Regions from separate parts of the Achromobacter sp. KK8 genome, predicted to be linked through region 2. Evidence: predicted binding sites of a transcription regulator. Region 2 holds the regulator's gene; the other holds the start of a gene.

Region 1 (14,756 bases), 2.4 Mb from region 2:
ACGGTCGGCCAGGTGGTGGCCACCATGCAGGGAATTTCCGACAGCTCGCGGCGCATCGCCGACATCGTCTCGGTGATCGACGGCATCGCCTTCCAGACCAACATCCTGGCCCTGAATGCGGCGGTGGAGGCGGCCCGGGCGGGCGAACAGGGCAAGGGTTTCGCGGTGGTGGCGGGCGAAGTGCGCACGCTGGCGCAGCGCGCGGCGCAGGCGGCCAAGGAAATCAAGGCGCTGATCGAAACCTCGGTCGAGACGGTCGCGGCCGGCTCGGCCCAGGTATCGGCCGCCGGCCAGACGATGGAGGAAATCGTGACCTCGGTGCAGCGGGTGGCCGACATCATGGGCGAGATCTCCGCCGCATCGACGCAACAGGCGGGCGGCATCGATCAGGTCAGCCTGGCGGTCTCGCAGATGGACGAAGTGACGCAACAGAACGCCGCGCTGGTGGAACAGGCCTCGGCGGCCGCATCGGCGATGGAGGAGCAGGCCAGGCGCCTGGCCGAGGCGACCGCGGTATTCAAGACCCAGTCGGGCCAGGTGATCGAGGCGGCGCCGGTGCAGATGACCGGCCGGGCGCCGGCTTCGCGCTTGTCGCGCCCCTGAAAAGGCGCGGCGGGTTTCTGAATCCGGGGCGGCGCAGGCACGGCGGCGCCCCGGGCGGGATCGGGGCGGCCCATGGCCCCGGAACAGCGCATGGGCCGCCGCCCATGCCCCGTCCTATTTCTTGCGGCGCAACAGGGCGTAGAGAATGATGGCGCCGAAAGTCGCGGTACCGATGCCGCCCAGGGTGAAATTGCCCAGCTTGACGGTGAAGTCGCCCGCGCCCAGCACCAGCGTGACCGCGGCCACGATCAGGTTGCGGTTGTCGCTGAAATCGACCTGGTTGACCACCCAGATGCGGGCCCCGGCAATGGCGATCAGGCCGAACACCACCACCGACATGCCGCCCAGCACCGGCGCGGGAATGGTCTGGATCAGGGCCCCGAACTTGGGCGAGAACCCGAGCACGACGGCGATCAGCGCGGCGATCACGAATACCAGGGTCGAGTAGATGCGGGTCACGGCCATCACGCCGATGTTCTCGGCGTAGGTGGTGACGCCGGTGCCGCCGACCGCGCCCGAGACCATGGTGGCCACGCCGTCGCCGACGAAGGCGCGGCCCAGGTAGCGATCCAGGTCCTGGCCGGTCATGGCGCTGACCGCCTTGACGTGGCCCAGGTTCTCGGCGACCAGGATGATGGCCACCGGCACGATCAGGCCCATGGCCTCGGCCTTGAACACCGGCGCGGCGAAGTGCGGCAGGCCGAACCAGGCGGCGGCCGACACGGCCGAGAAGTCCATCGGCTTGCCCAGCCCCATGCCGTTGGCGAAGATCGCGTACACCACGCAGGCCAGGATCAGGCCGACCAGGATCAACAGGCGCTGCACCATGCCCTTGGTATAGACGGCGATGCCGCCCACGCACAGGATGGTGACGATCGCCATGGCGCTGTCGAAGCCCGAGGCGCCCATGGCGCCCTTGGCGGCGATGGGGGCCAGGTTCAGGCCGATCACCGCGACCACCGCGCCGGTCACGACCGGCGGCATCAGGGTGTCGATCCAGTTGGCGCCGCCGCCGGCGCGGCCGTTGGCGATCCAGACCAGCACGCCGATCAGCGTATAGGCCAGGCCGCAGGCGATGATGGCGCCCAGCGCCACGCCGATGTTGGCGTTGGCGCCGCCGCCGGCGTAACCGGTGACCGCGATGACGCCGCCGATGAAGGCGAAGCTGGACCCCAGGTAGCTGGGTACGCGCCCGCCCACGAACAGGAAGAAGATCAGCGTGCCGATGCCCGACATCAGGATGGCGACGTTGGGGTCGAAGCCCATCAGCAGCGGCGCCAGCACGGTGGAGCCGAACATCGCCACCACGTGCTGGGCGCCCATGGCCACGTTCTTGGGCCACGACAGGCGTTCATCGGGCGCGATGATGACGCCGGGCTCGGCGTCGTCCGCCAGGCGCCAGCGCGGAAAATAGGAATTGGACATGGATTCCCCGGGAGTGTTTGGTGTGAGCGGGCGCCAGTGTAAAGGGGGCCGGGAACGGGCGGCAACTTAAGTTCCCCGCCAGCATGCCGTATTAGTGGAAACCCCAGTCAAACCTCTCCCCGGAGACCTTCATGGCCATCGATTCCCTCAGCGGCACCTCGCGCATCGGCAGCATGGCCGACCTGTGGGCGCAGAAGATCCAGGCCAACAAGGAGGCCAGGGACGCCAAGGCTGGCGACCCGGGCGTCACCGTCACCCCCGACGGCAAGATCCGCGTCACCAACGCGGGCGCCATGAAGGTGGGCCAGGCCGAGGAAACGGAATCGTCCGAAAACGACGACCACTACACCCGCCAGATCAAGGAACTCCAGCGCCAGCTCAAGCGCGTCATGGAGCAGATCGAACGCGTGCGCGACAGCAATGCGTCGGCGGAGCAGAAGGCCACCCAGTTGCAGGCGCTGAACGCCCAGGCGATGCAGATCATGGGCATGATCCAACAGGTGATGGCCGAGCAGGCCAAGGCGATGGCCAAGGCAAACGGCGGCGTGTCGGCCACGGCCTAGATGGCCGGCCTGATCCGCGCGCTCACGCGGGTTCTCCCGAATGCCCGCAGGGCTGATGGCGCGCATCAAAATTTGTGATTGGACTGGCGGCGCATGCAGCCGCTAAGGTCTCCGGACAAATCGAAAAAACCACGGAGACAAACCATGCATGCAATGCGCACAGCCCTTGCAGGGGCGCTGCTGGCCGCCTGCGCCGCCCCCGCCCTGGCGGGCACCGTCACGGTGATCACGTCGTTCCCGAAAGACCTGACCCAGGCCTACAAGACCGCGTTCGAGAAGGCCAACCCCGGCATCACGCTGGAAATCCTCAACAAGAACACCGTGTCCGGCATCGCCTACGTGCGCGAGACGCCGGCCGGCCAGCGCCCGGAAGTGTTCTGGGCCAGCGCGCCGGACGCCTTCGAGGTGCTGGGACGCGACAAGCTGCTGGCCAAATCGGCGGACGTCGCCAACAAGGACGTGCCGGACAAGATCGGCAACTACCCCATCAACGACCCGGGCGGCATGTACCTGGGCCAGGCGCTGGCCGGCTACGGCATCGTCTACAACACGCGCTACATCGCGGCGCACAAGATCCCCGCCCCGGTCGAATGGAAGGACCTGCTGGCGCCACACTGGTTCGGCCACGTCGGCATCACTTCGCCGTCGCGCTCGGGCACCATGCACCTGACGGTCGAGACCATCCTGCAGGGCGAAGGCTGGGACGACGGCTGGAACACGCTGCTGCGCATGTCGGGCAACAGCAGCGCCGTGACCGAGCGCTCGTTCGGCGTGCCGGACGGCGTCAACAACGGCCAGTTCGGCGCGGGTCCGGTGATCGACTTCTTCGGCCTGTCGAGCAAATACTCGAAGTTCCCGGTGGAGTTCGTCTATCCCTCCGAGACCGCCATCGTGCCGGCCAACATCGCGCTGATCGACGGCGCCAGGAACGCCGAGGAAGGCAGGAAGTTCATCGCCTTCACGCTCAGCCAGGCCGGCCAGGAGCTGCTGCTGGAACCGAAGATCTCGCGCCTGCCGGTGCTGCCGTATTCGGCGCTGGCGGGCAAGGTGCCGCAGGGCTACCCCGACCCGGCCGAGATCGCGCGCCGCAGCAAGGTGCAGTTCAACGCCGACCTGTCGCAGACGCGCTACTACGTGGTGCAGTCGCTGTACGACCAGACCGTCACGTTCCGCCTGAAGGAATTGCAGGCGGCGACCAAGGCGATCTACGACGCCGAGGCCAAGCTCGGCGACAAGGGCAAGAGCGGCAAGCCGGCCGAACTGCTGGCGCAGGCCCGCAAGCTGGCCTGGGCACCGCTGGTCGATGGCAAGCAGGCCGCCGATCCCGAGTTCCTGAAGATCTTCAGCGGCAACAAGAAGGACGCCGCGGTCAACCAGCAGATCACCAAGCTGGAAGGCGAATGGAACGGCACGGCCAAGAGCAATTATGAGCAGGCCGTGAAGCTGGCGCGGGAAGCCGCGGCGCTGTAGGCCCGGCTCGCGCCGGACGGGGGGCTCGCCCCGTCCGGCCGCCGCCCCGCCGCGGACGGCCTGTCTTGAACCTTTACGGGAATCTCGATGAATCTTCCGGGCCATTCACGCCTGCCCGCCGGCCCCGTGCTGGCCGCGCTCCTGGTGCTGGGTTTCCTGGCGCTGTTCCTGGCCGTGCCGGTGGGCACGGTGTTCTACAGCGCCTTCGTCAATGCCGATGGCGGCTTCACCATCGGCCACTTCGGCGCGTTCTTCAACCAGCCGCTGATGCTGGAGGCGTTCTTCAACAGCCTCTACGTGGCGGGCTGGTCGGCGCTGCTGGCCTCGCTGATCGCGGTGCCGCTGGCGTACTTCACGGTGCGCTTCGATTTCCGCGGCGCGCTCATCATCCAGACGCTGGGCGTGCTGCCGCTGATCATGCCGCCCTTCGTCGGCGCGGTGGCGATGCAGCTGATTTTCGGACGTTCCGGCAGCGTCAACCTGCTGCTGAACGACTGGTTCGGCTTCACCATCCCGTTCATGGAAGGCCTGAACGGCGTCATCTTCGTCGAGGCGCTGCACTACTTCCCGTTCATCCTGATGAACCTGGTGGTGGCGCTGCGCAACATCGACGGCGCCATGGAGGAAGCGGCCTTCAACCTCGGCGCGCGCGGCTTCCGGCTGTTCCGCCGCGTGATCTTCCCGCTGGCGCTGCCGGGCTACGTGGCCGGCGCCTCGCTGGTGTTCGTGAAGGTGTTCGACGACCTGGGCACGCCACTGGTGCTGGGCACCACCAACATGCTGGCGCCGCAGGCCTATCTGCGCATCACGCAGGTGGGGCTGGAAGATCCGCTGGGCTATGTCATCAGCGTCATCATGATCGCTTTTTCGATCCTGGCGCTGTGGCTGTCGGCGCGCGTGCTCAAGGGGCGCGACTATTCCACCTTGCAAAAGGGCGGCAACTCGATCCAGAAGCGCAAGCTGCGGCCGGCCGAAAGCGTGCTGGCCTATGGCTGGATCGTCCTGGTGCTGCTGCTGGTCCTGTCGCCGCACATGGGCGTGCTGCTGCTGTCGCTGGCGAGCGTCTGGAGCTTCGCGCCGCTGCCGGACGGCTACACGTTGGCGCACTACGGCGCGGTGTTCAGCGAGTCGCAGGGCATGATCGCCAACACCCTGCTCTACTGCGGCCTGGCCGCGGGGGTGGACGTGATCCTGGGCACCGCCATCGCCTACCTGATGCTGCGCACCCGGCTGCCGGCGCGCCAATGGCTGGACTTCCTGGCCTCGGCGGCGCTGGCGATCCCGGGCATCGTGCTGGCGATCGGACTGCTGCGCACATTCCGCGGCGTGGAGATCCCGGGCACCGGCACGCTGCTGACCTCGTCGTGGATCATCATCATGATCGCGTACTCGGTACGGCGCCTGCCCTACGCCTTGCGTTCGTGCGTGGCCGCGCTGCAGCAGATCAACGTGTCGCTGGAGGAAGCGGCGCAATCATTGGGCGCCACGCGGCTGCGCACCATCCGGCGGGTGGTGGTACCGCTGATGGCGGGCGGCATGCTGGCCGGCTTCGTGACCAGCTTCGTGACGGCGGCGGTGGAGCTGTCGGCCACCATCATGCTGGTCACCAAGGACAGCCAGGCGCCGATGAGCTATGGCATCTATCTGTACATGCAGAGTGCGGCGGGCCGGGGTCCGGGCGCGGCGCTGGGCGTGCTGGCGGTGGCCGCGGTCGCGGTCGGCACGTATGTCTCGCACTTGCTGGTGGAACGCGCCCAGGCGCGCCAGCGCCCGGCGCGTCACGACGAGACGGCCTGAATCAAGGGGAATCGACATGAAGAAAGTCAGCGTTGAATGCCGCAACATCCGGCTGTCGTATGGCAAAACCGAAGTGCTCAAGGACGTCAACATCCACATCGAGCCGGGCGAGTTCTTCGCCCTGCTGGGGCCGTCGGGCTCGGGCAAGTCCACCCTGCTGCGCCTGATCGCGGGCTTCAACCGGCAGGACGCCGGCCAGTTGCTGGTGGACGGCAAGGACATCAGCGCCATCCCGCCCTGGAACCGCAACATCGGCATGGTGTTCCAGAACTACGCGTTGTGGCCGCACATGACGGTGTGGGACAACGTGGCGTTCGGGCTGGTCGAGCGCAAGCTGCCGCGCGAGCAGATCCGCGCCAAGGTCGAGGCCGCGCTGGAGCTGGTGGGCCTGTCGCAATACGCGCGCCGCCGCCCCAACCAACTGTCCGGCGGACAGCAGCAGCGCGTGGCGCTGGCGCGCACCATCGTGATCGAGCCGCAGGTGCTGCTGCTGGACGAGCCGCTGTCCAACCTGGACAAGAAGCTGCGGGTGCAGATGCGGCAGGACCTGCTGAGCCTGCAGCGGCGGCTGGGCATCACCACCATCTTCGTCACCCACGACCAGGAAGAGGCCATGACCACCGCCGACCGCATGGCGGTGCTGGACCACGGCGTGGTCCAGCAGATCGGCGCGCCCAGCACGCTGTTCGACTACCCGGTGAACCGCTTCGTGGCCAACTTCGTCGGCACCATGAACGTGCTGGAGGGCGAGGTGCGCGAGCGCACCAGCGGCAGCGTGGTGCTGGCGGTGGAAGGCGTGGGCGACCTGCACCTGCCGCTGGCGGCCGAAGCGCCGGCGGCGCAGCGCCTGGCGGCGAGCTTCCGGCCGCACACGGTGCAGATCGAAATGGCCGACGGGCTGGGCGACGCGCGCTATGTGTGGCTGCCGGGCGTGGTGGAAAGCAGCGAGTTCCTGGGCGAGTTCACCCGCTACCAGGTGCAGATCGGCGAACAGCGCCTGACGGCCGACCAGTCGCACCTGGCGGGGCTGTCGCCGTTCCCGGTGGGCGCGCCGGTGTCGATCGGGCTGGAGCCGACGCAAGTACGGCTGCTTGCCGCCTGAGCCGGCTTCCCCTACAAAGGCGGCATGGAAATCTATCAGATCCGCGCCTTCGTCACCGTCGCCCGCCTGGGCAACCTGACGCGGGCCGCCGAAGCGCTGTCGCTGACCCAACCCGCCGTCACCGCGCAGATCAAGGCGCTGGAACAGAGCCTGGGCGTGGCGTTGTTCGACCGCAGCGGCGGACGGCTGGCCCTGGCCAAGGCCGGTGAGATGCTGCTGCCCACGGCCGAATCGCTGCTGGTGCTGGGCGCGCAATTCAAGTCCGAGGCGCAGCAACTGCAAGGCAGCCTGCAGGGCGTGGTGGAACTGGGCCTGCCCAGCGAGAAGCCCGACTTCTTGCGGCTGGGCGAGCTGGCGGCGGCCATCACGCAGCGGCTGCCGCTGATCGAACTGAAGACGCAGATCCAGCCCACCGCCGTGCTGGCCGAGCAGGTCAGCACCGGCCGGCTGCCGGCGGCGTTGACCATCGCCGCGCACCCGCCGCGCGGCGTGCTGTGGCTGCCGCTGCGCAGCGTGCGCTACCGCATCGCGCTGCCGACCGAACATGCCGCCGTGCTCAAGCGCGGCGGCTGGCGCGAGGTGGCGCAATTGCCGTGGCTGGACGGCCCCGCCGGCAGCCACACCCACCTGCTGTTGCGCGACATGTTCGAGCGCCACGGCCTCTCGCCGCGCATCGCCATGCAGAACGACGACCAGGCCAACCTGGAGGCGCTGGTGCGGGCCGGCGCCGGTTGCGCGCTGCTGCGCGAGGAAACCGCGCTGGCCGGCGCGGCCTCGGGCGATTTCATGGTGTGGGGCCAGGCGCGAGCCGATGCCACGCTGGGTTTCATCCTGCCCTACGAACGCGCTAGCGAGCCCGCGCTGGTCGCGTTAAGCTCGGTGATTCAAGCCATCTGGAAGCCGCGCGCGCCAGTCGCGCCCGAGCCGCTCTGAGCCGGGTCGGTCCGCCACCCGCGCCCTTCCCCACCGTATCGACACCGCAATGACTGAAATCTGGTTCATCCGCCACGGCGAAACCGACTGGAACCGCCAGCGCCGCCTGCAGGGCTGGCAAGACATCCCCTTGAACGAATTCGGCCGCAACCAGGCCGGTTTGCTGGCCTCGCGCCTGCGTGAAGACGCCCGCAGCACGCCGATCCACGCCATCTACAGCAGCGACCTGCAACGCGCCCATGCCACCGCTACGCCGGTGTCGGAACAGCTGGACCTGCGCGTGCGGGTCGAGCCCGGCATCCGCGAACGCGGCTTCGGCGTGCTCGAAGGGCTGGACCTGGAACGCATCGACGCGCTGGCGCCGGAAGCCGCGGCCGCCTGGCGCAGCCGCGATCCGCTGCGCGCGCTGGACGGCGGCGAAACGCTGGGCCAGTTCCAGTCGCGCGTCATCTCCACGGTGGATGAAGTGGCCAGCCGCCATGACGGCGAACGCATCCTGATGTTCACCCACGGCGGCGTGCTGGACATCATCTGGCGCCATGCCAGCGGCGTGCCGTTGAATGCGCCGCGCGACGCGGCATTGCTGAACGTCAGCATCAACCGGGTCGGCGTGCGCGGCCGCCAGTGGCAAGTGCTGGATTGGGGCGACGTGGGCCACGTGGCCGCCGAGGTCGGCGACGACGTCGTGCCGTGACGGCCGGCGCCAGGGTGTCGTCCTGACGCCCTGGCCGCTGTCGCCCTGCGGCTCAGCCGGCTTTGTCCGCCTTGCGCGGCTTGCGCGGCGCGTTGCGCGCCAGCCGGTCGTAGACCGCGTTGGGCAGCAGGCGCATCAGTTTCGCCACCACGCCCATCTGCCAGGGAATCACCGTGTACGTGGTGCCGCGCCCAATCGCCGCCTGGGCGCGCTGCGCGAACTTGTCGGCGTCCATCAGGAACGGCATCTTGTACGGATTGTGCGCCGTCATCGCGGTCTTGATGTAGCCCGGCGCGATGGTGACGACACGGATGCCGTCGCCCGCCAGTTCCAGCCGCAGGCTTTCGCAGTAGGTCACCACCGCCGACTTGGAGGCGCTGTAGGCGCCCGCGCCCGGTAGCCCGCGCACGCCGGCGACGCTGGCGATGCCGACCAGCCGGCCGCCGCCCGTCGCGCGCATCGGCTCGACGAAGGGTTCGAAGGTCGCCACGGTCGCCAGCAGGTTGGTATCGACGATGGCCTTGAAGACCTCATAGTCCTCGTGATGCCCGGTCAGGGTGCCGGCGCTGATGCCGGCGCTGGCGATGACCACGTCCACCCGCCCCTGGCAGAAGGCGATGAAATCCTGTGCGGCGGCATGCAGCGCCTGGCGGTCGCGCACGTCCACGGCGTAGCAGCGATGCTGGCCGGGCAGGCTGTCGGCCAGTTCCCGCAGCGCGTCTTCGCGCCGGCCCAGCAGGCCGAGCGTGGCGCCGCTGGCGGCGTAGCGTCGTGCCAGGGCGCGGCCCAGGCCGCTGCTGGCGCCGGTGATGAAAACCCTGTCCATGAAGGTGGCCCCGGTCGGATGTAAAAAAGCGGAGCCTCCCGGATGAGAGGCTCCGCCCGCTATGCTACAGGAACGCTGGCGCCGGGTTTACAGGAAGATGAGCGCGAAGATCGCCGCCACCAGCGCCCACTTAGACAGGTAGTACAGCGGCTTGCTCTTTTTCTTGAGCGCCTTGCCGAAGCGGCGCACGGCGTAGACCGCGCCGAAGATGCGGTTGATGCCGCCGGTGGCGTCGCCTTCCTGGTTGGGCGCGGCGGCCGCGCGCAGCAGGAAACCGCCGACCACGCGATTGAACGCCTGGGCCCAGCGATAGCGCATGGGCCGCTCGACGTCCGCGAACAGGATGATCCGGTTCTGGTCGGTCTTGTTTTCGGCGTAATGGATGAAGGTCTCGTCGAACACGACCGCCTCGCCGTCGCGCCAGTAGTATTCCTGGCCGTCGACGTTGATGTAGCAGTCGGGGTTGTTCGGCGTGATCAGGCCCATGTGGAAACGCAGCGAACCGGCGTAGGGATCACGGTGCCGCGGCAGCCGGCTGCCCGGCGGCAGCGAGGCGAACATGGCGGCCTTGATGGTCGGGATGCCCGCCAGCAGCTTGGTGGTCACCGGGCAAAGCGCCTCGGCCGACGGATGGTCGGCGTCGTACCACTTCAGGTAGAAGCGCTTCCAGCCCGTCTTGAAGAACGAGTTGAAGCCCGCGTCGTTGTACTTATCCGAGGCCTTGATGTGGCCGTCGCCATAAAGGTTGACGGCCTCGGCCCGGATTTCGTCGCAGCGGTCCAGCAAGACCTTCAGTTCCGGGAACTGGTCCAGGTCGAGATAGGGCTTGTTGGGCACGCTGGAGAATGCGTACATGAAGCAGTTCAGCGGCGCGGTGAAGGTGGAATGATCCAACGCCTGCCGCGAGAACCGGTGTCGTACGCGGCCACGGTAGTGAACTACCGTGGCGCACACGATGAATAACGCCAGAATGAACCACTTCATTCTTTTGTCCTCAATTCACTTGAGACGCGCCCCCTGCGCGCCCAAGCGTTATTTGTCCAATAAAGACGCGTGAAGTTCCTGCAGCGGGTAAACCTGCAGGCCGAGGCCCTGGCGCAGATACTGCATGCCCTCGACGGCCGCGCGGGCGCCCGCGATGGTCGTGAAGAAGGTCACGCGCGCCGCCAGCGCCTGGGTGCGGATGGTGCGCGAGTCGGCGATGGCGTTGCGGCGTTCCTCGACAGTGTTGATGACCAGCGAGATCTCGCCGTTCTTGACCATGTCGACGATGTGCGGACGGCCTTCGGTGACCTTGTTGACCAACTGCACCGGGATGCCGGCCGCTTCGATCTCGGCGGCGGTGCCGCGGGTTGCCACCAGCTTGAAGCCCAGGGCGTGCAAGCCGCGCGCCACTTCCACGGCGCGGGGCTTGTCCTGGTTCTTGACGCTGATGAACACCGTGCCGGATTCCGGCAGGCGCACGCCGGCGGCCAGCTGCGACTTGACGAAGGCTTCGCCGAAGCTGGTGCCCACGCCCATGACTTCGCCGGTCGACTTCATTTCCGGGCCGAGGATGGTGTCCACGCCCGGGAACTTCACGAACGGGAACACGGCTTCCTTGACCGAGAAGTAAGGCGGCACGACTTCGCGGGTGATGCCCTGGGCCGCCAGCGTCTGGCCGGCCATGGCGCGCGCGGCGATCTTGGCCAGTTGCAGGCCGGTGGCCTTGGACACGTAGGGCACCGTGCGCGAGGCGCGCGGGTTCACTTCCAGCACGTAGACATCGCCGCCCTGGATGGCGAACTGCACGTTCATCAGGCCGCTGACGTTCAGGGCCTTGGCCATCATGGAGGTCTGGCGCTTGATCTCGGCGATGACGTCGGCCGACAGCGAGTACGGCGGCAGGCTGCAGGCGGAGTCGCCCGAGTGCACGCCGGCCTGCTCGATGTGTTCCATGACGCCGCCGATGAAGACGGTTTCGCCATCGGCCAGGCAGTCCACGTCCACTTCGGTGGCGTTGTTCAGGAAGCGGTCCAGCAGCACGGGCGAGTCATTGCTGACCTTCACGGCCTCGCGCATGTAACGTTCGAGATCCTGCTGCTCGTGCACGATTTCCATCGCGCGGCCGCCCAGCACGTAGCTGGGGCGAACCACCAGCGGGTAGCCGATCTCGGCGGCATGGGCCAGGGCCTCGCCTTCGGTGCGGGCGGTGCGGTTGGGCGGCTGGCGCAGGCCGAGCTTGTTCAGCAGCTTCTGGAAGCGCTCGCGGTCTTCGGCGATGTCGATGGATTCCGGGCTGGTGCCGATGATCGGCACGCCGTTGGCTTCCAGCGCGCGCGCCAGCTTCAGCGGAGTCTGGCCGCCGTACTGGACGATCATGCCGACCGGATTTTCCTTGTGGACGATTTCCAGCACGTCTTCCAGCGTCAGCGGCTCGAAGTACAGGCGGTCGGACGTGTCGTAGTCGGTGGAGACGGTTTCCGGGTTGCAGTTGACCATGATGGTCTCGTACCCGTCGTCGCGCAGCGCCAGCGCTGCATGCACGCAGCAGTAGTCGAACTCGATGCCCTGGCCGATGCGGTTCGGGCCACCGCCCAACACCACGATCTTCTTGCGGTCGGTGGGCGCGGCTTCGCACTCTTCCTCGTAGGTCGAGTACATGTAGGCCGTGCGGGTGGCGAATTCGGCGGCGCAGGTGTCCACGCGCTTGTAGACGGGGCGCACGTTCAGTTGGTGACGCAGCTTGCGCACCTCGGATTCCACGGTGTCCAGCAGGAACGCCAGGCGGCGATCGGAGAAACCGCGGCGCTTCAGTTCCCACAGGGTGGCGTGGTCCAGGTCGGACAGCGTCTTCTGTTCGAGCGCCAGCTCGATGTCGACGATTTCCTTGATCTGCGACAGGAACCAGGGGTCGATGTGCGTGATGTTGTGCACTTCGTCCAGCGTGAAGCCTTGCGCGAAGGCGTCGCCCACGTACCAGATGCGTTCCGGACCGGGTTCGCCCAGCTCGACCTGCAGCTTTTCGCGGTCGGTGGTCTTCTGGTTCAGGCCGTCGACGCCGACTTCCAGGCCGCGCAGCGCCTTCTGGAACGATTCCTGGAAGGTGCGGCCGATGGCCATGACTTCACCCACGGACTTCATCTGGGTGGTCAGGCGCGCGTCGGCGGTGGGGAATTTCTCGAAGGCGAAACGCGGCACCTTGGTGACCACGTAGTCGATCGACGGTTCGAACGAGGCGGGCGTGGCGCCGCCGGTGATTTCGTTCTTGAGCTCGTCCAGCGTGTAGCCCACGGCCAGGCGCGCGGCGACCTTGGCGATGGGGAAACCGGTGGCCTTGGACGCCAACGCCGACGAACGCGACACGCGCGGGTTCATCTCGATGACGATCATGCGGCCGTTCTTGGGGTTGACCGCGAACTGCACGTTCGAGCCGCCCGTGTCCACGCCGATCTCGCGCAACACCGCGATCGATGCGTTACGCATGATCTGGTATTCCTTGTCGGTCAGCGTCTGGGCCGGCGCCACGGTGATGGAGTCACCGGTGTGCACGCCCATGGGGTCAAGGTTCTCGATGGAGCAGACGATGATGCAGTTGTCCGCCTTGTCGCGGACCACTTCCATCTCGAATTCCTTCCAGCCCAGCAGCGACTCTTCGATCAGCAGCTCGCTGGTGGGCGAGGCTTCCAGGCCGCGGCGGCAGATGGTTTCGAATTCTTCGGCGTTGTAGGCGATGCCGCCGCCCGAGCCGCCCATGGTGAAGCTGGGGCGGATCACGGCGGGGAAGCCCGAGGTGCCGACTTCCGCGGCGATGCGGCGCTGCACTTCCCAGGCTTCGTCCATGCTGTGGGCGACGCCCGACTTGGCCGATTCCAGGCCGATGTCGGTCATGGCCTGCTTGAACTTCTGGCGGTCTTCGGCCTTCTCGATGGCGTGCTCGTTGGCGCCGATCAGTTCGACGTTGTGCTTTTTCAGCACGCCGTGGTGGGCCAGGTCGAGCGCGCAGTTCAGCGCGGTCTGGCCGCCCATGGTGGGCAGCAGCGCATCGGGCTTTTCACGCTCGATGATCTTTTCGACGGCTTGCCAGGTGATGGGCTCGATGTAGGTGACGTCGGCCGTTTCCGGGTCCGTCATGATCGTGGCGGGGTTGCTGTTCACCAGGATGGTGCGGTAACCCTCGGCCTTGAGCGCCTTGCACGCTTGCGCGCCGGAATAGTCGAATTCGCAGGCCTGCCCGATGATGATGGGGCCGGCGCCGATGATGAGAATGCTTTTTAGGTCTGTACGCTTGGGCATGATGCAATCTTTACTTTTGGCCGGACATCAGGCTGATGAACTTGTCGAACAGCTCCAGGATGTCGTGCGGACCGGGGCTGGCTTCGGGGTGGCCCTGGAAGCAGAAGGCCGGACGGTCGGTGAGCTCGAAGCCCTGCAGCGTGCCGTCGAACAGCGAGACGTGCGTGACGCGCGCATTGGCCGGCAGGCTGGCCGCGTCGACCGCGAAACCGTGGTTCTGGCTGGTGATGAACACGCGCTTGGACGCCAGGTCCTGCACCGGGTGGTTGGCGCCGTGGTGGCCGGTCTTCATCTTGAGCGTCTTGCCGCCGACGGCCAGGCCCATGATCTGGTGGCCCAGGCAGATGCCGAACACCGGCAGCTTCTTGTCCAGGAACACGCGGGTGGCGTCGATGGCGTAGTCGCAGGGCTCGGGGTCGCCGGGGCCGTTGGACAGGAACACGCCGTCGGGGTTGAGCTTGAGCACTTCCTCGGCGCTGGTCTGGGCCGGCACCAGCGTCAGGCGGCAGCCGCGGTCGGCCAGCAGGCGCAGGATGTTGGACTTGATGCCGAAGTCGTAGGCAACGACATGGAATTTGGACTGGTCGGGCTGGGTGTAGCCTTCGCCCAGCTGCCAGGTGCCCTGGGTCCAGGTGGTGCTGTCCTTTATGGAAACGACCTTGGCCAGGTCCTGGCCGGCCATGCCGGCAAAGCCGCGGGCCAGTTCGACGGCGCGGTCGGCATCCGAACCGACGAAGATGCAGGCGCCCTGGGCGCCCTTTTCACGCAGGATGCGGGTCAGCTTGCGGGTATCGATGCCGGAAATGGCGACGATGCCCTGTTCGGACAGGTACTCGGGCAGCGATTGCGTGGAACGGAAGTTCGACACGCGGGCGGGACAGTCGCGCACCACCAGGCCGGCGGCGTAGACGCGATTGGCTTCGACGTCCTCGGCGTTGACGCCGGTGTTGCCGATGTGCGGATAGGTCAGCGTGACGATCTGGCCGCTATAGCTGGGATCGGTGAGAATTTCCTGGTACCCGGTCATCGCGGTGTTGAACACCACTTCGGCGACGGTATGGCCAGGCG
Region 2 (14,756 bases):
TCACCGACCTGGAAGCGCTGCGCGTCACGCTGAACAAGGAAAACGAGAAGTCGGGCATCAAGGTCACGATGCTGGCCTTCCTGATCAAGGCCGTGGTCGCGGCCCTGAAGAAGTTCCCCGAGTTCAACGCCTCGCTGGACGGCGACAACCTGGTGCTCAAGCAGTACTACCACATCGGCTTTGCCGCCGATACGCCCAACGGGCTGGTGGTGCCGGTGATCCGCGATGCCGACAAGAAGGGCATCCTGCAGATCGCCCAGGAAATGACCGACCTGTCCAAGAAGGCGCGCGAAGGCAAGATCTCGCCCGCCGAAATGCAGGGCGGCTGCTTCTCGATCTCGTCGCTGGGCGGTATCGGCGGCACGTCGTTCACGCCCATCATCAATGCGCCCGAAGTGGCCATCCTGGGCGTGTCGCGTTCGTCGCACAAGCCCGTCTGGGACGGCAAGCAGTTCGTGCCGCGCCTGATCGTGCCGCTGTCGCTGTCCTATGATCACCGCGTCATCGACGGCGCCGCCGCTGCCCGCTTCAACGCCTATCTGGGCGCCTTGCTGGCCGACTTCCGCCGCATCGCGCTGTAAACGGGGAGCCCCATGAGCAATACCGTTCAAATCAAAGTGCCGGACATCGGTGACTTCAAGGAAGTCGAGGTCATCGAGGTGCTGGTCGCCGTGGGCGATACGATCAAGGCCGAGCAGAGCCTGATCACGGTCGAGTCCGACAAGGCCTCGATGGAAATTCCCGCCTCCACGGGCGGCGTGGTCAAGTCCATCAACGTCAAGGTCGGCGACAAGGTCGCCGAAGGCTCGGTGGTCCTGGAAGTCGAGGCGTCCGACGCCGCGCCGGCCGCCAAGCAAGCGCCCAAGGCTGACGCGCCGAAGGCCGAAGCCCCCAAGGCCGAGGCCAAGCCGGCCGCAGCGGCCCCCGCCGCCGCGACCTTCAAGGGCTCGGCCGACGCCGAATACGACATGCTGGTGCTGGGCGCGGGCCCCGGCGGCTATTCGGCCGCCTTCCGCGCCGCCGACCTCGGCCTGTCCGTGGTGCTGGTCGAACGCTACGCCACGCTGGGCGGCGTCTGCCTGAACGTGGGCTGCATTCCGTCCAAGGCGCTGCTGCACAACGCCGCCATCATCGACGAGGCGCGCGAGCTGGCCGCCCACGGCATCAGCTTCGGCGAGCCCAAGATCGACCTGGACAAGCTGCGCGGCTACAAGGACAGCGTGGTCGCCAAGCTGACCGGCGGCCTGGCCGGCATGGCCAAGGCGCGCAAGGTCACCGTGGTGACCGGCGTGGGCGAATTCGCCGATGCCAACCACCTGGCGGTCAAGGGCGCCGACGGCAAGTCGCAGACCATCCGCTTCAAGCAGGCCATCATCGCCGCCGGCAGCCAGTCGGTGAAGCTGCCGTTCCTGCCGCAGGACGAGCGCATCGTCGATTCCACCGGCGCCTTGCTGCTGCGTGAAATCCCCAAGAAGATGCTGATCATCGGCGGCGGCATCATCGGCCTGGAAATGGGCACGGTGTACTCCACGCTGGGCGCGCGCCTGGACGTGGTGGAAATGCTGGACGGCCTGATGCAGGGCGCCGACCGCGACCTGGTCAAGGTCTGGCAGAAGAAGAACGCCGGCCGCTTCGACAACATCATGCTCAAGACCAAGACGGTCGGCGCGGAAGCCAGGAAAGACGGCATCTACGTCACCTTCGAGGGCGAGGGCGCGCCGAAGGAACCGCAGCGCTACGACCTGGTGCTCCAGGCCGTGGGCCGCAGCCCCAACGGCAAGAAGATCGGCGCCGACAAGGCGGGCGTGGCCGTGACCGACCGCGGTTTCATCGAGGTCGATCGCCAGATGCGCACCAACGTGCCGCACATCTTCGCCATCGGCGACATCGTCGGCCAGCCGATGCTGGCGCACAAGGCGGTGCATGAAGGCCACGTGGCGGCCGAAGCCGCCGCCGGCCAGAAGTCGTTCTTCGACGCCCGCGTGATTCCGTCGGTGGCCTACACCGATCCGGAAGTGGCGTGGGTCGGCCTGACCGAAGACGAAGCCAAGAAGCAGGGCATCAAGGTCGAGAAGGGCGTGTTCCCGTGGGCCGCTTCCGGCCGCGCCATCGCCAACGGCCGCGACGAAGGCTTCACCAAGCTGCTGTTCGACGCCGAGACGCACCGCATCCTGGGCGGCGGCATCGTCGGCACCCATGCCGGCGACCTGATCAGCGAAGTGGCGCTGGCCGTGGAAATGGGCGCGGACGTCATCGACATCGCCAAGACCATCCACCCGCACCCGACCCTGGGCGAATCGGTGGGCATGGCGGCCGAAGTGGCCGAAGGCGTGTGCACCGACCTGCCGCCGATGAAGAAGAAGTAGATCGCCGGGGCTTGCCGGATCTTCGGATCCGGACGCCGGCACCGCAGCCCGAAGCGCCCAACGGCCTTCGGGCTGTTTTCATTGGCGTCCCCTTGCCGTGACGCCCGCGATCACTGCGTGCAGGGCGAGGCGCGAGCCGCGAACCACCCGCCGGCCGGGCCATGATTGGTACGGTTTTCTGGATAATCTATCCGGTCGCACCCGGCTGATCCGGCCCGCGCGGCTGCCTAGAATCGAATCTCCATCGACACATGCGGGAGATTTTCCATGGCAGACCATTCCATCAAGGGCAAAGTCGTACTGATCGCCGGGGGCGCCAAGAACCTGGGCGGCCTGATCGCCCGCGACCTGGCGCAGCACGGCGCCAAGGCCGTCGCCATCCACTACAACAGCGCGGCGTCCAAGGCAGACGCCGACGCCACCGTGGCCGCGATCCAGGCCGCCGGCGCCAAGGCGGTGGCGCTGCAGGCCGACCTGACCACCGCCGGCGCGGTCGAGAAGCTGTTCGCCGACGCGGTGGCGGCGGTGGGCCGGCCCGACATCGCCATCAATACCGTCGGCAAGGTCTTGAAGAAGCCGCTGACCGAGATCAGCGAGGCCGAGTACGACGAGATGAGCGCGGTCAACGCCAAGACGGCCTTCTTCTTCCTGAAAGAGGCTGGCCGCCACGTCAACGACAACGGCAAGGTCTGCACCCTGGTGACCTCGCTGCTGGGCGCGTTCACGCCGTTCTACGCCGCCTATGCCGGCACCAAGGCGCCGGTCGAGCACTACACCCGCGCGGCCTCCAAGGAGTTCGGCGCGCGCGGCATTTCGGTCACGGCGGTCGGGCCGGGCCCGATGGATACGCCGTTCTTCTATCCGGCCGAAGGCGCCGACGCGGTGGCGTACCACAAGACCGCCGCCGCGCTGTCGCCGTTCTCCAAGACCGGCCTGACCGACATCGAGGACGTGGTGCCGTTCATCCGCCACCTGGTCAGCGACGGTTGGTGGATCACTGGCCAGACCATCCTGATCAACGGCGGCTACACCACCAAGTAACCATCGAGCCCCGGGCCGCCGCTTACGCGCCGGTTTGGAGCGTGCCTGGCGACGCGTGCTGGGCGACGCGTGCTGGGCGAAGCCGCCGTCGGATGCCCGCGACGGCTGCCGGAGCGGCTATGCTGTCACGGGCGGCGGGGTGCCGCCGGCACTGCCGCAAACCGGGGGAGCATGGACAGGTTCGAACAGTATCGCGTCTTCGCGCAAGTGGCGGAGATGGGCAGTTTCATCAAGGCCGCCAACGCGCTGGAACTGCCGCGCGCTTCCGTCTCGGCCGCCGTCCAGCAGCTGGAAGCGCAACTTGGCGCGCGACTGCTGCACCGGACCACGCGCCAGGTGCGCCTGACCGCCGATGGCGCCCAGTTGCTGGAGCGCTTGCGGCCGCTGCTGTCCGAAGTCGAGGACATCGACCACCTGTTCCAGCAAAGCCAGCGCCAGGTGTCCGGCCGGCTCAACGTCGACGTGCCCAGCCGCATCGCGCGCCGCCTGGTGGCGCCGGCGCTGCCGGGCCTGCTGCGGCGCCACCCCCGGTTGCAACTGGCGCTGGGGTCCAGCGACCGCGCCATCGACCTGATCCAGGAAGGCGTCGACTGCGCGGTGCGCGTCGGCGCGCTGCACGACAGCAGCCTGGTGTCGCGGCCGCTGGGCAATATCGGCCTGGTCAATTGCGCCAGTCCCGCCTATCTGCGCGACCAGGGCGTGCCCCATGCGCCGGACGAATTGCCGGCGGGGCATTGGATGGTGGGCTACGCCTCGCCCACCACGGGGCGCGAACTACCCTGGGAGGTGGTGGCCGACGACGGCGGCCGCCGGCTCATCGCGGTGCCCAGCCGGGTGGTGGTGAACAACGCCGAAAGCTATATCGCCTGCTGCCTGGCGGGCCTGGGGCTGATCCAGATTCCGCGCTTCGACGTGCAGGACCTGCTGGAAGCGGGCGAATTGGTGGAAGTCATGCCGGCGCATCGCGCCGCGCCCATGCCGGTGGCATTGCTGTATCCGCACCGGCGGCAGCGTTCGCGCCGGTTGGCGGTGTTCCTGGAGTGGTTCGAGGAATTGATGCGCAGGCACCTGGAGGCCTGACGGCGTGAGCCGGGGCTGACAGGGGAGGCGAAAGGGCGGCGCGAAAAGGCTGCACGAAAGGGCGGCGCACGAAGAGCGCGCCAAAGCGAAGGGAGCGCGGCAATCGTTGCCGCGCGCCAGGGCGATTTATGCCTGGGTATTGATGCGGGTGCCGATCTTGCCGTCGATGGCGACGACCGGCAGGGACTGCATCAGCGTGGCGACCGTGTCGGCCTGGGCGTTGATGGCTTTCTTGGTGACGCGGGCCTGGACTTCCTGCATCAGCTGCGCATCACGCATGGCCAGGCCGGTGTTCACGGTGTTGCTGACGGAAAGATCCATGGTGGGGAGTCCTGTGAGGCTTGCCGGACGGCGTCCGGGACAGATGGATTATGCGTGATTATTGCGTACTTCAACGTCTCGCGGTGAAATTCTCGGACGAAGATTGCGCAGGGTCAGGGTTGGGCCGGACATTCCTTGACGGCGCCCCAGCCCTGGTTCGGGCCGCAATACTGCTTGCGCGCCGCCCAGGCGCAATCGGGGCGTTCGAAAAAACCCAGCGTGGCGCAGCGCGCCAGTTCGGCTTTCAGGTTGTCGACCCAGGCATGCGGATTCTCGGCGGGGATCTCGGTGATGCGCAACGTGGGCTTGGGCATGGCGGGGCTGTCCGCGTGCGGAGCGGCGCCTTCGCGGGCGGGGATGGCGGCTGCGGCGGGCGCCGCGCTCGCGGCGGACTGGCCCTGGGTGTGCGGCGTCGGCGCGGCGTCGTCAGGCGACGGCGCGGCGGAAGGGGGGACGCTGTCCGTGGCGCCCGGCTGCGGCGGGGGCGCATCGGCGGTGCGCGGCGCAATGGGAGCCGCGGGCGAGCGCGGGTCCGACGGCCGGGCGGCCTCCGGTCCCACGCCCGGCGGCGCGCCCAGGGGTACGCGCACCGGACCGGCGGCGGATGCGCCCGTGCGCCCGGCATCGGGCGTGCTCCAGGAAACCACCAGCAGCACCAGCGCGCCATAGATCGCCAGGGTGTAGAGCACCGTCAGCGTGGCGTAGCCCACCCGTTTGCCGGTGATCGGCGTGGCGTCTTCACGCCCCAGCAGGCTGCGCCAGCCGACCAGGGCGGCGCCGGGCGCGCTGATCAGCCACCAGCCCAGCCGCTTGAGCGGGCCGGGAGGGCGCGGGATCGAAGCCTGGACCTGCGCGGCCAGCAGTTCGCGCAAGGCGCGGTTCTCTTCGCGCAGGCGCTGGGTGTGGGGGTCCACCGGCGCCTGGTCGTCTTGATCCGTGGTGCCGTCATGCCGCGTAGCGAGTGGATCGGGAGGCGTGGTGGTCATATTACGAAAAATATAGATACAAAAGCGTGCGAGGGCAATTATGAAGGCCCGTGGCGTGTCTCAAAAAAGCGAGAAGGTGGCAAAAAGCCACCTTCCACGATCGCTTGGAAATCCGGGCGATTCGCGGGCCCGGTGCGCAGCGGCAATCCACGCGCGCGGGCAACGGCGCAAGCGCGGCCGGGACGAAGGAGGTGCGGGGAATGAAGCGCCGAAAGCGTGCAAACCGCGGCCCGATGGCGCGTTGCCGCCGGCCTTGGGGCGGGACCTTGGGGAGGCGTAAATGCAAACAAGCCGGCTTGCGCCGGCTTGTTGTGCGGCCGGGTGCGAGGCACCCGGCGCGGGAGGCGGGCAGGGCGTGCCTTGCGGCCCGCCTTGCCCAACCGTCAGGCGTTGCGGCGTGATTAACGCAGCAGCGACAGAACGGTTTGCGGCACTTGGTTGGCTTGCGCCAGAACCGAGGTGCCAGCCTGTTGCAGGATCTGAGCCTTCGACATGTTCGACACTTCCGTGGCGTAGTCCGCGTCTTGAATGCGCGAGCGGGCCGACGACAGGTTGTTCACGACGTTGTTCAGGTTGGCGATGGTCGATTCCAGGCGGTTCTGCACAGCGCCCAGTTCGCCCGTCAGCTTGTCCAGCTTGGTGAAGGCGGCGTCCAGCGTCTTCAGCGGATCGGTCGTCTTGTCGCCCTTGCTGGTCGTTTCCGTGGTCAGCTTGCCCGAGGCGTTGACGTAGGCGGTAGCGCCGACCTTCGGAGCGTAGTCGCCGGTGCCCGTGCCGCTCTTGACCGTGGCCTTGCCCGTGTTGGGGTCGACGGTGTAGGTCGTGTCGTACTTCTGGGTGCGGGTGAAGCTGCCCGAAGCGTCAACCCACGTGTCGGTCGACGTGCCGGTGGTGAAGGTCAGCTTCGCGGCGGTGATACCTTGACCCAGATTGATCTCGCTGCCAGCGGCGCCGGCCTTGAACGTGGCCAGCAGGGCGTCCTTGGCGACCGTGTCGGTGTACGTGACGACGCCGGCGGTGCCGCTGCTGTTGAACGTCTTGCCGCCGATCGACACGCTGGCGCCGCCCACGGCTGCCTTGCTGGTGGCCGTCAGGACGTCGTTCAGCGTAGCTTGCGCGCCGCCGCCGGGGTTGTTGGTCGACAGTTCGCCGGTGGCGGCCAGGTACGCAGCCTTGCCACCGATGGTCAGGTTGCCGGTCGCGTCGACTTCGAAGGTCGTCGAGGCCGAGGCGTTGTTGGCGTAGGTGCCGGTGGCGGTGCCGGTGGCCGGGGTCAGCGACGTGGCCAGCTTGGTCAGGGCGGCGGCGTCAGCGGTCTTGTTCTGGAACGTGAAGTTGCCGTTGGCGGCATCGTACGTGTAGGTCGTGCCGCCCACAACGACGGTATTGCCGTTTTCCAGCTTGCCGAAAGCTTGCTCGGCAGTGGCGGCAGCGTGGTTCGTGGTCACGGTCCAGTCGTTACCGGCGGGGACGCCGCCAGCAGCTTGCAGGTCGGACACGGTGGCGGTGCGGTTTTGCGTCACGCCCTTGCCGTTCACGTTGAAGCCGTCCAGGCCCAGCGTCTTGACGCTGATTTCGGTCAGGTTCAGGGTGATGGTTTCACCGTCGTTGGCGCCGACTTGCAGCGTCAGCGGCTTGGCGTTGCCCGACAGGACCTTCACGCCGTTGAAGTCGGTTTGTTGCGAGATGCGGTCGATGTCCGACAGACGCTGGTTGATTTCGTCCTGCATCGAGTTGAGCTGCTCTTGCGAGTAGCTGCCGTTGGCGGCCTGCACCGACAGTTCGCGAACGCGCTGCAGGTGGGTGTTGATTTCGGAGGCGGCGCCTTCCGTCGTCTGGGCCAGCGAGATGCCGTCGTTGGCGTTGCGCGCGGCTTGGGTCAGGCCCTTGACGTTCGCGGTGAAGCGGTTGGCAATGGCCATACCGGCGGCGTCATCCTTGGCGCTGTTGATGCGCAGGCCGGACGACAGACGCTCGATGGCGGTACCCAGGGCGGATTGCGACTTGTTCAGGTTGTTCTGAGCAACCAGCGACAAGTAGTTGGTGTTGATAACTGCAGCCATGTTCAGGCTCCCAAGAGAGAAAGGCTTCTTCAAACCGGGCAGCGGGGCCGCCCATCGTTGTAACGGGAAGAATCCGAATCCTTGCGTCCTCGAATTTCTCCGTTGCCAGGATTACGGCAGGCCAAAAACAATCTTTAGGAGTTTTTTTGAGTTTTCGCTTTTTTTCATTTCCCCGCCGGGCCAGGCTAATCCCGGCGGGGGTGGAGAGCTGGGGGTCAGAGCAGAAAGCCGCTCGACCGAAACGCGGCCAAGATGCGTACCAGCAGTTCCTGGGCAATCGGATCGGCATTGCGGGCACCCTTGAGCGCCCGGCCGTCCGGATGAGGAATGTGGCCGGCAGTGAGGGCGTCACGCAGTTGCGTGCGCATTTCGGCCTGGGTCCGGGATCCGTCCAGCAAGGTGGCAACGTAGCGGGTGGCCGGGTCGATACTCAGGTTCACGTGTTGATGCCAAAGGTTGTACAGGCCCACCTGCAGCGCTTTCTCGCTGCTGGCGGTGATCAATTCCCGGGCGCCGGGGATGAGTCGGGGTTTGGTCGAATCGTTGCCATAGCCGATCGGCTCGCATCGGTAACGCAGCCCGCCGCAGTTGAACAGCGTAATCAGATGCAACAACGTGGCGTGTTCCAGGGCGTCGCCGGTATGGGGCGAGTGGCTTGCGACGACGCGTTGGGCTTGTTCGAACGCAATCGGAGCGGGCCAGTGTTCCTGCAGCACCTCGATCAGCGCGACCAGCGATGGATCCTGCGTCGCCAGGCCGGCGTTGCCGGGCGTGCGGAAATGCCGGCGGCCTGGTTGGGCCCGATCGCGTTCCGCATCCGGCCGCAGTTGGGCGGAGAGCAGCATGGAAGAGAAGTGGCTGGCTTCGGGCCGTTCCAGGATCTGGTCGGCACGCTCGGCATGGACCAGCAGACTCTGGCGGAATGGCCGGCCCACCGCGAAATCCAGATATTGCTCGCGCATGACGCGATCGGCATCGCCGGACATGGCGGCGAGCGCGTTCGCCGTGGCCTCGCCGTAGCTGGAGGGGAACGAGCCTTCGGGCTGGACATCGCTGACATAAGCCAGGCCGGCTTGCTGGATGCTGGCGATGAACTCCAGGAAATAGCAGGGCGAATTGATCATTTCCAGGTATTCGTGGAAAAGATAATGATCCGGCTGCTGGCTCAGGGTGTGTGCGGCCTTGCTGATCGCCTCGCGCATCAGGTTATTGGTTGATAGCCCATGTTGGAGCAGGCCCAGCATTTCCTTGGCCTTCTTCAGCTTTTCCGCTGGCGTGGTGGCCGAGAAACTGTTGAGCTGCATGGCGTCGCGCAAGATATCCGACGTTTTCCAGCCGGGGTAGACGTTGTAGCTGATGAAGGCGATGCCCTCGGGCGCCAGGTTGTCGCGGCAGACGCGCAGGATGGCCTCGCGCACGACAGGCGGCACCCAGCTGAAGACGCCATGGCAGATGATGTAGTCGAACTTGCCCAGGCTGTCGTCAATATCGGTGATGCTCAAGGCCCGCAGGTCCAGGTTGCGCAGGCCGAGTTTTTCCACCACTTCGCGTCCCGCGTTGACCTGTTCCGGTGACAGGTCGATGCCGATGACCTGCGCGTTCGGGTGGGCCACGGCGAACGGGATCAGGTTGCCGCCGGCGGCGCAGCCCAATTCCAGGACGCGGGCGCCCGCCAGCGGCGCCGAATCCAATCCATACAGACGCGCTACCGCCCGCAGGTGGCCTGGCGCGGTTTGGAGCAAGGCGTTGGAAAGGTAGGGCGTTTCGTCGTAGGCGTCGGAAATCGCCTGGTTCAACAGATCGGGTTCGGTCATCTTGGAGTCCGTGTCGAGGCGGCCGCAACTTTGGCCGCTTGGTCGCGCGCGTAGGCAAAGGCATTGTGCAGGCGACAGCCTATCAGCCGATGGTGGATGCGGAAGGCTTGAAAAAGGGCGGAAAGATCCCGGGTTTCGTCGGGTCGGAGTTCGATCCAGACTGGTCCCGGACTTGTACGGGCCACGGCAGCACGAACGTGCGCGGCCTCAGATGATCTGCGCGATCTGCCCTTCCTGGGGCAGGTCCTGCCAGGCCTGTTCGCGCAGCTTGGCGCGGATGCGGGCGGTGGCCTGCGAGCGCAGCTGGCAGACGCGGGCCTCGGTCACGTTCATGATCGCGCCGATTTCCTTCAGGTTCAGGCCTTGCTCGTAGCACAACGACAACAACAGCTTCTCGCGGTCGGGCAGCGAGTCGATGGCGTGGATCAGCGCCTGGCGGAAATCACCGGCCAGCAGGGAATCGAGCGGATTGCCGCTGGCCGCGCCGTGGTTCAGCGTGGCGGTCCAGTCGGACTGGCCGGAGCCCGAGCCCGTATCGGGTTCGGTCGCGAAATCCTCGTAGTGGACGATCTGCACACCCTGCGCGTCGTGCAGAAGCGTCTGATATTCGTTCAGCGGGATCTCCATCTGCTGGGCGATCTCGGCTTCCGTGGGCGCGCGCATCAGTCGCTGTTCCAGCGACTGGATGGCCTGTTCGATCTTGCGGGCCTTGGCGCGCACGCTGCGCGGCAGCCAATCCTGGCCGCGCAGCTCATCGAGCATGGCGCCGCGGATGCGGGTGGTGGCGTAGGTCTCGAACTGCGCGTCGGCCGTTTCCTGGTAACGCCGCACGGCGTCCAGCAGGCCGATCATGCCGGCCTGGATCAGGTCGTCCAGTTCGACGCTGGCGGGCAGCCGGGCGAGCAATTGCAGGGCCAGCTTCCGCACTAGCGGGGCATATTCGACCAAGCTGTCATCTGCGTGGGGCATTGCGGGAGTGTCAGGCGGTGTCCATCGTGACGCATTGTCGGTTGTTGTCAATTTGCGACATTGTCGACAAACGCGCGGCTGCGCTAAAGCTAGCAAGATTCTGTCATCGGCAAGGTGTCATTGTCGGTAAAAGACGGTATTTCATTCCTTAAAGCACGCAACGTTTTGAATGCTTATTTGCCAAATTGACGTACATTTGTGAGGACTTTCTATGTCAAGGTGTATCTAAAGTCTCAAGTTGCGCAATATCAACAAAGATTTGTCATATAAGTCATAGAAAATGACATGACCTGTGGTAAATTTTACTTAAATTGCGAACAAATGATACATTTCGCATTAAAACAGGATGCAGCGGGCAGGGTGCAACAGATGTTGCCAAATGCTTTTGGTTATCAAGCCCCTTCGGTGGGATAGGGAATAGGGAGTCGGGCGTGCAACAAGTCGAAAATTCTTTGCTGGCAGATATCCGTGAAGTGAATCTGTCCTATCTACTTCTCGCGCAGCGCATGCTGCGCGATGACTATGCTGCATCGATGTTCCGCCTGGGTTTCAGCAACGAGGTTGCCGATATCCTGATGCGTCTTTCTCCGGCCCAGCTGGTGAAGCTGGCCAGCTCCAGCTCGCTCCTGTGCCGCTTCCGTTTCGATGACTACAGCCTGCTGTCTGCCCTGACGCACGACGTGCTGGGTGGTGCGCTGCAGCAAGCGCACGCGACGATCCTGCTGGCCAAGCAACCTGTTGAAGAACTGGCCTGACGGCCGGTCGACTCCCACTCGGATACGTGCAATGGCCACCAAGAGCGTTTCGCAGGAAGCGGATGACATCCTGCTAGCCAGCTCCATGATCACCCTGGGCGCGCGGCTGCAGGTGCTGGAGGCGGAAACCAGCCTCAGCCATGACCGCCTGGCCCGTCTCTACCGCGAAATCCGCGGCTGCTCGCCACCGAAGGGCATGCTGCCTTTTTCGGTCGACTGGTTCATGACCTGGTTGCCGAACATTCATTCGTCGTTGTTCTACAACGTGTATTCGTTCCTGAACGCGCGTACCAGCAGCAAGGGTATCCGCGCCATCATCGACGCCTACCGCTTGTATCTCGAGAACGCCGGCGTCGACAACGCCGAATCGGCCGAGCCGGTGCTCAGTTTCACCCGCGCCTGGATGCTGGTGCGATTTTTCGACAGCGGCATGTTGCAACTTTCCGCCTGCCGCCAGTGCGGTGGGCATTTCATCGCGCATGCGCATGATCCCCAGTCGGATTTCGTGTGCGCGATCTGCCGTCCGCCACCCCGGGCCGGCAAGACCCGCGCCGCCGCCAAGGCGCGCGCGGGCAGCCGATCCGTGCCAGCCGTAGACGCCGCCCGTTCCTGAGCGGCGCGTCCAAATACATCAAAAGCCCTGGAAAACTCCCCGTAACCCGCCTTTTTGGGACGGGGGGAACAGGGGATCATTGACGCCGGTTTTAGACTTCGTTGGCAGGGGCCTGATGTGTTGATTGTTATCGGTTTTCTAGTGGTGATCGTGTCGGTCATCGGCAGCTTCGTAGCGCTGGGCGGCCACATGGGCGCGCTCTACCAGCCGTTCGAGTTGACGCTGATCTTCGGCGCGGCCTTCGGCGCCTTCCTGGCCGGCAACAGCAAGAAATCGCTGATGCTCGTCAAGAAGGCACTGCCCGACACGCTGAAAAGCTCGCGCTACGGCAAGGACGTCTACATGGAGCTCATGGCGCTCCTGTACGTGTTGCTGAACAAGGCGCGCCGCGAAGGCCTGATGGCGATCGAATCGCACATCGAGGATCCGGCCTCCAGTCCGATCTTCAGCGAGTATCCGCGCATCGCCAAGGACGAGAAGCTCATGGAGTTCATCACGGACTACCTGCGCATCATGATCAGCGGCAACATGAGCTCGTTCGAGATCGAAACGCTCATGGACGAGGAAATCGAAACCTACCGCCACGAACGTGAAGTGCCTGCCAGCATGATCCGGCAGATGGCCGACGGCCTGCCCGCGTTCGGTATCGTGGCCGCGGTGCTGGGCGTGATCAAGGCGCTGGCCGCCGTGGACCAGCCGCCCGCGATTCTCGGCGACCTGATCTCCAAGGCCATGGTCGGCACCTTCCTGGGCATCCTGCTGGCCTACGGCTTCGTCGGCCCGCTGGCCTCGCGCATCGAGCGCCGCACCGACGAGGCCATGAAGGTGCTGGAATGCATCAAGACCACGCTGTTGGCCAGCATGAACGGCTATCCGCCCCAGCTGGCGGTGGAATTCGGCCGCAAGGTGCTGTACTCGTCGGTGCGTCCGACTTTCGGTGAGCTGGAAGAGCACGTCCGGCAGACCAAGTCCACCGCCAAGGCCTGACGGAGCGGGCCATGAGCACGGTAAACAACCACCGTGTGGTGATCCGCCGCAAGAAGGTCCACGGCGGCGGGCACCACGGCGGCAGCTGGAAGATCGCCTACGCCGACTTCATCACGGCGATGATGGCGTTCTTCCTGGTGATGTGGCTGATCAGCATCGTGCCGCGCGAGGAACTGAAGGGCATTGCCGAGTACTTCCGCATGCCCCTGCGCGTGGCGCTGACCGGCGGCCCCAGCAGCTCGGCCGAGACCAGCGCGGTTCCCGGCGGCGGACGCGACCCCCTGCGCAACGACGGCGACGAGCGCCGCGCCCAGGGCAACCGGGTCGAGGCCCAGCCCAAGGGCGACGCCGAGCGGCGCGACCAGCATCGGCTGGAAAACCTCAAGAAGCGGCTGGAAAACGTCATCGAGAACAGTCCGGTGCTGAAAAGCTTCCGGCCCCAATTGCTGATCGACATGACCACCGAAGGCCTGCGGATCCAGATCATCGACAACCAGAACCGCCCCATGTTCGCCACCGGCCGCGCCGAAGTGCAGCCGTACATGCGCGACATCCTGCGGGAATTGGGGCCGGTTCTGAACGAGTTGCCCAACAAGGTCAGCATCTCGGGCCACACCGACGCGTCGCAGTATGCGCGCGGTGAACGCGCCTACAGCAACTGGGAACTCTCGGCCGATCGTGCCAATGCCTCGCGCCAGGAACTGGTGGCCGGCGGCATGAACGAAAGCAAGGTCATGCGCATCCAGGGCCTGTCATCGAGCATGAGCCTGGTTAAAGATGATCCGTATGCGGCCGTTAATAGACGTATCAGCCTGGTGGTGCTCAATCAGAGCACCCAGCGGCGCATCGAAAACGAGAACGCCGCGGCCGCGGACGTCAGCGCCAAGGATGCCCGCGAGGTTGGGACGGCCGTGGAGGCGGTGAATGCCGCCGCCCAGGCCACGACGGCAACCAAGCAAGGCGAACCGGCGGCGACGCCGGCGGCCGAAGGGGCTCGATAGCAATGGCGGCAACGATTTTGGTGGCGGACGATTCGGCGACGATGCGAATGATCGTCCAGGCCACGCTGACGGGCGCGGGATGGAAGGTGTTGACGGCCGGCAACGGCCAGGAGGCGCTGGAAGTGGCGAAAAGCCATCCCGTCGACCTGGTGGTGAGCGACTGGAACATGCCCGTGATGGGCGGACTGCAGCTGATCCAGGGCCTGCGCGAACAGGAACAGTACCTGGATGTGCCGGTGCTGGTGTTGACCACCGAGGACGACGTGGACAGCAAGATGGCCGCGCGGGATCTGGGCGTATGCGGCTGGCTCTCGAAGCCGGTCGATCCCGATGTGCTGGTGGAATTGGCGTCTGAACTGCTCGACGAGCAGTCCGGCGCATAGGCGAGTTCATTTATGAAGGCGTACGGGTCATGAGTTCTGGATTGGACCTCAGTCAGTTTTACGAGACCTTTTTCGACGAGGCGGACGAGCTGCTCGCGCAAATGGAGCAGCTTCTGCTCGAGCTCGACGTGGGCGCGCCCGACATCGAACAGCTCAATGCCATCTTCCGCGCGGCGCACTCCATCAAGGGCGGCGCGGCGACGTTCGGCTGTTTCAACCAGCTGGCGGGCACCACCCACCTGCTTGAAAACCTGCTGGATGCGATCCGTCGCGGCGAAATGGCGCTGCGCACGGACATGATTGATATTTTCTTGGAAACGAAAGACGTGCTCAAAAGCCAACTGGATGCCTACCGGGCCTCCGAAGAGCCCGATGAA

The links. The regulator FliA, encoded in region 2, starts transcription of late flagellar genes. The targets are predictions, from matches to a motif close to CTAAAGTTTNNNNNNNNNNNGCCGNTA.
Region 1: the regulator FliA is predicted to act here: its motif matches at 2,094-2,120, upstream of ACVN9Z_RS00550 (FlxA-like family protein).

Annotation. Positions count from the first base shown of each region.
Region 1 is NZ_CM135178.1:111,446-126,201, forward strand. Features, by position in the region: gene ACVN9Z_RS00540 (methyl-accepting chemotaxis protein) at 1-603, shown strand, start outside; gene ACVN9Z_RS00545 (solute carrier family 23 protein) at 718-2,028, opposite strand; gene ACVN9Z_RS00550 (FlxA-like family protein) at 2,160-2,591, shown strand; gene ACVN9Z_RS00555 (ABC transporter substrate-binding protein) at 2,736-4,061, shown strand; gene ACVN9Z_RS00560 (ABC transporter permease) at 4,149-5,858, shown strand; gene ACVN9Z_RS00565 (ABC transporter ATP-binding protein) at 5,875-6,960, shown strand; gene ACVN9Z_RS00570 (LysR family transcriptional regulator) at 6,985-7,893, shown strand; gene ACVN9Z_RS00575 (histidine phosphatase family protein) at 7,943-8,587, shown strand; gene ACVN9Z_RS00580 (SDR family oxidoreductase) at 8,640-9,413, opposite strand; gene lpxO (lipid A hydroxylase LpxO) at 9,501-10,397, opposite strand; gene carB (carbamoyl-phosphate synthase large subunit) at 10,446-13,688, opposite strand; gene carA (glutamine-hydrolyzing carbamoyl-phosphate synthase small subunit) at 13,699-14,756, opposite strand, start outside.
Region 2 is NZ_CM135178.1:4,084,851-4,099,606, forward strand. Features, by position in the region: gene aceF (dihydrolipoyllysine-residue acetyltransferase) at 1-581, shown strand, start outside; gene lpdA (dihydrolipoyl dehydrogenase) at 594-2,366, shown strand; gene ACVN9Z_RS18925 (SDR family oxidoreductase) at 2,634-3,407, shown strand; gene ACVN9Z_RS18930 (LysR family transcriptional regulator) at 3,579-4,487, shown strand; gene ACVN9Z_RS18935 (putative motility protein) at 4,614-4,808, opposite strand; gene ACVN9Z_RS18940 (hypothetical protein) at 4,922-5,794, opposite strand; gene ACVN9Z_RS18945 (flagellin N-terminal helical domain-containing protein) at 6,196-7,857, opposite strand; gene ACVN9Z_RS18950 (methyltransferase regulatory domain-containing protein) at 8,073-9,671, opposite strand; gene ACVN9Z_RS18955 (RNA polymerase sigma factor FliA) at 9,879-10,640, opposite strand; gene flhD (flagellar transcriptional regulator FlhD) at 11,072-11,395, shown strand; gene flhC (flagellar transcriptional regulator FlhC) at 11,427-12,008, shown strand; gene motA (flagellar motor stator protein MotA) at 12,126-12,995, shown strand; gene motB (flagellar motor protein MotB) at 13,007-13,996, shown strand; gene ACVN9Z_RS18980 (response regulator) at 13,999-14,379, shown strand; gene cheA (chemotaxis protein CheA) at 14,409-14,756, shown strand, end outside.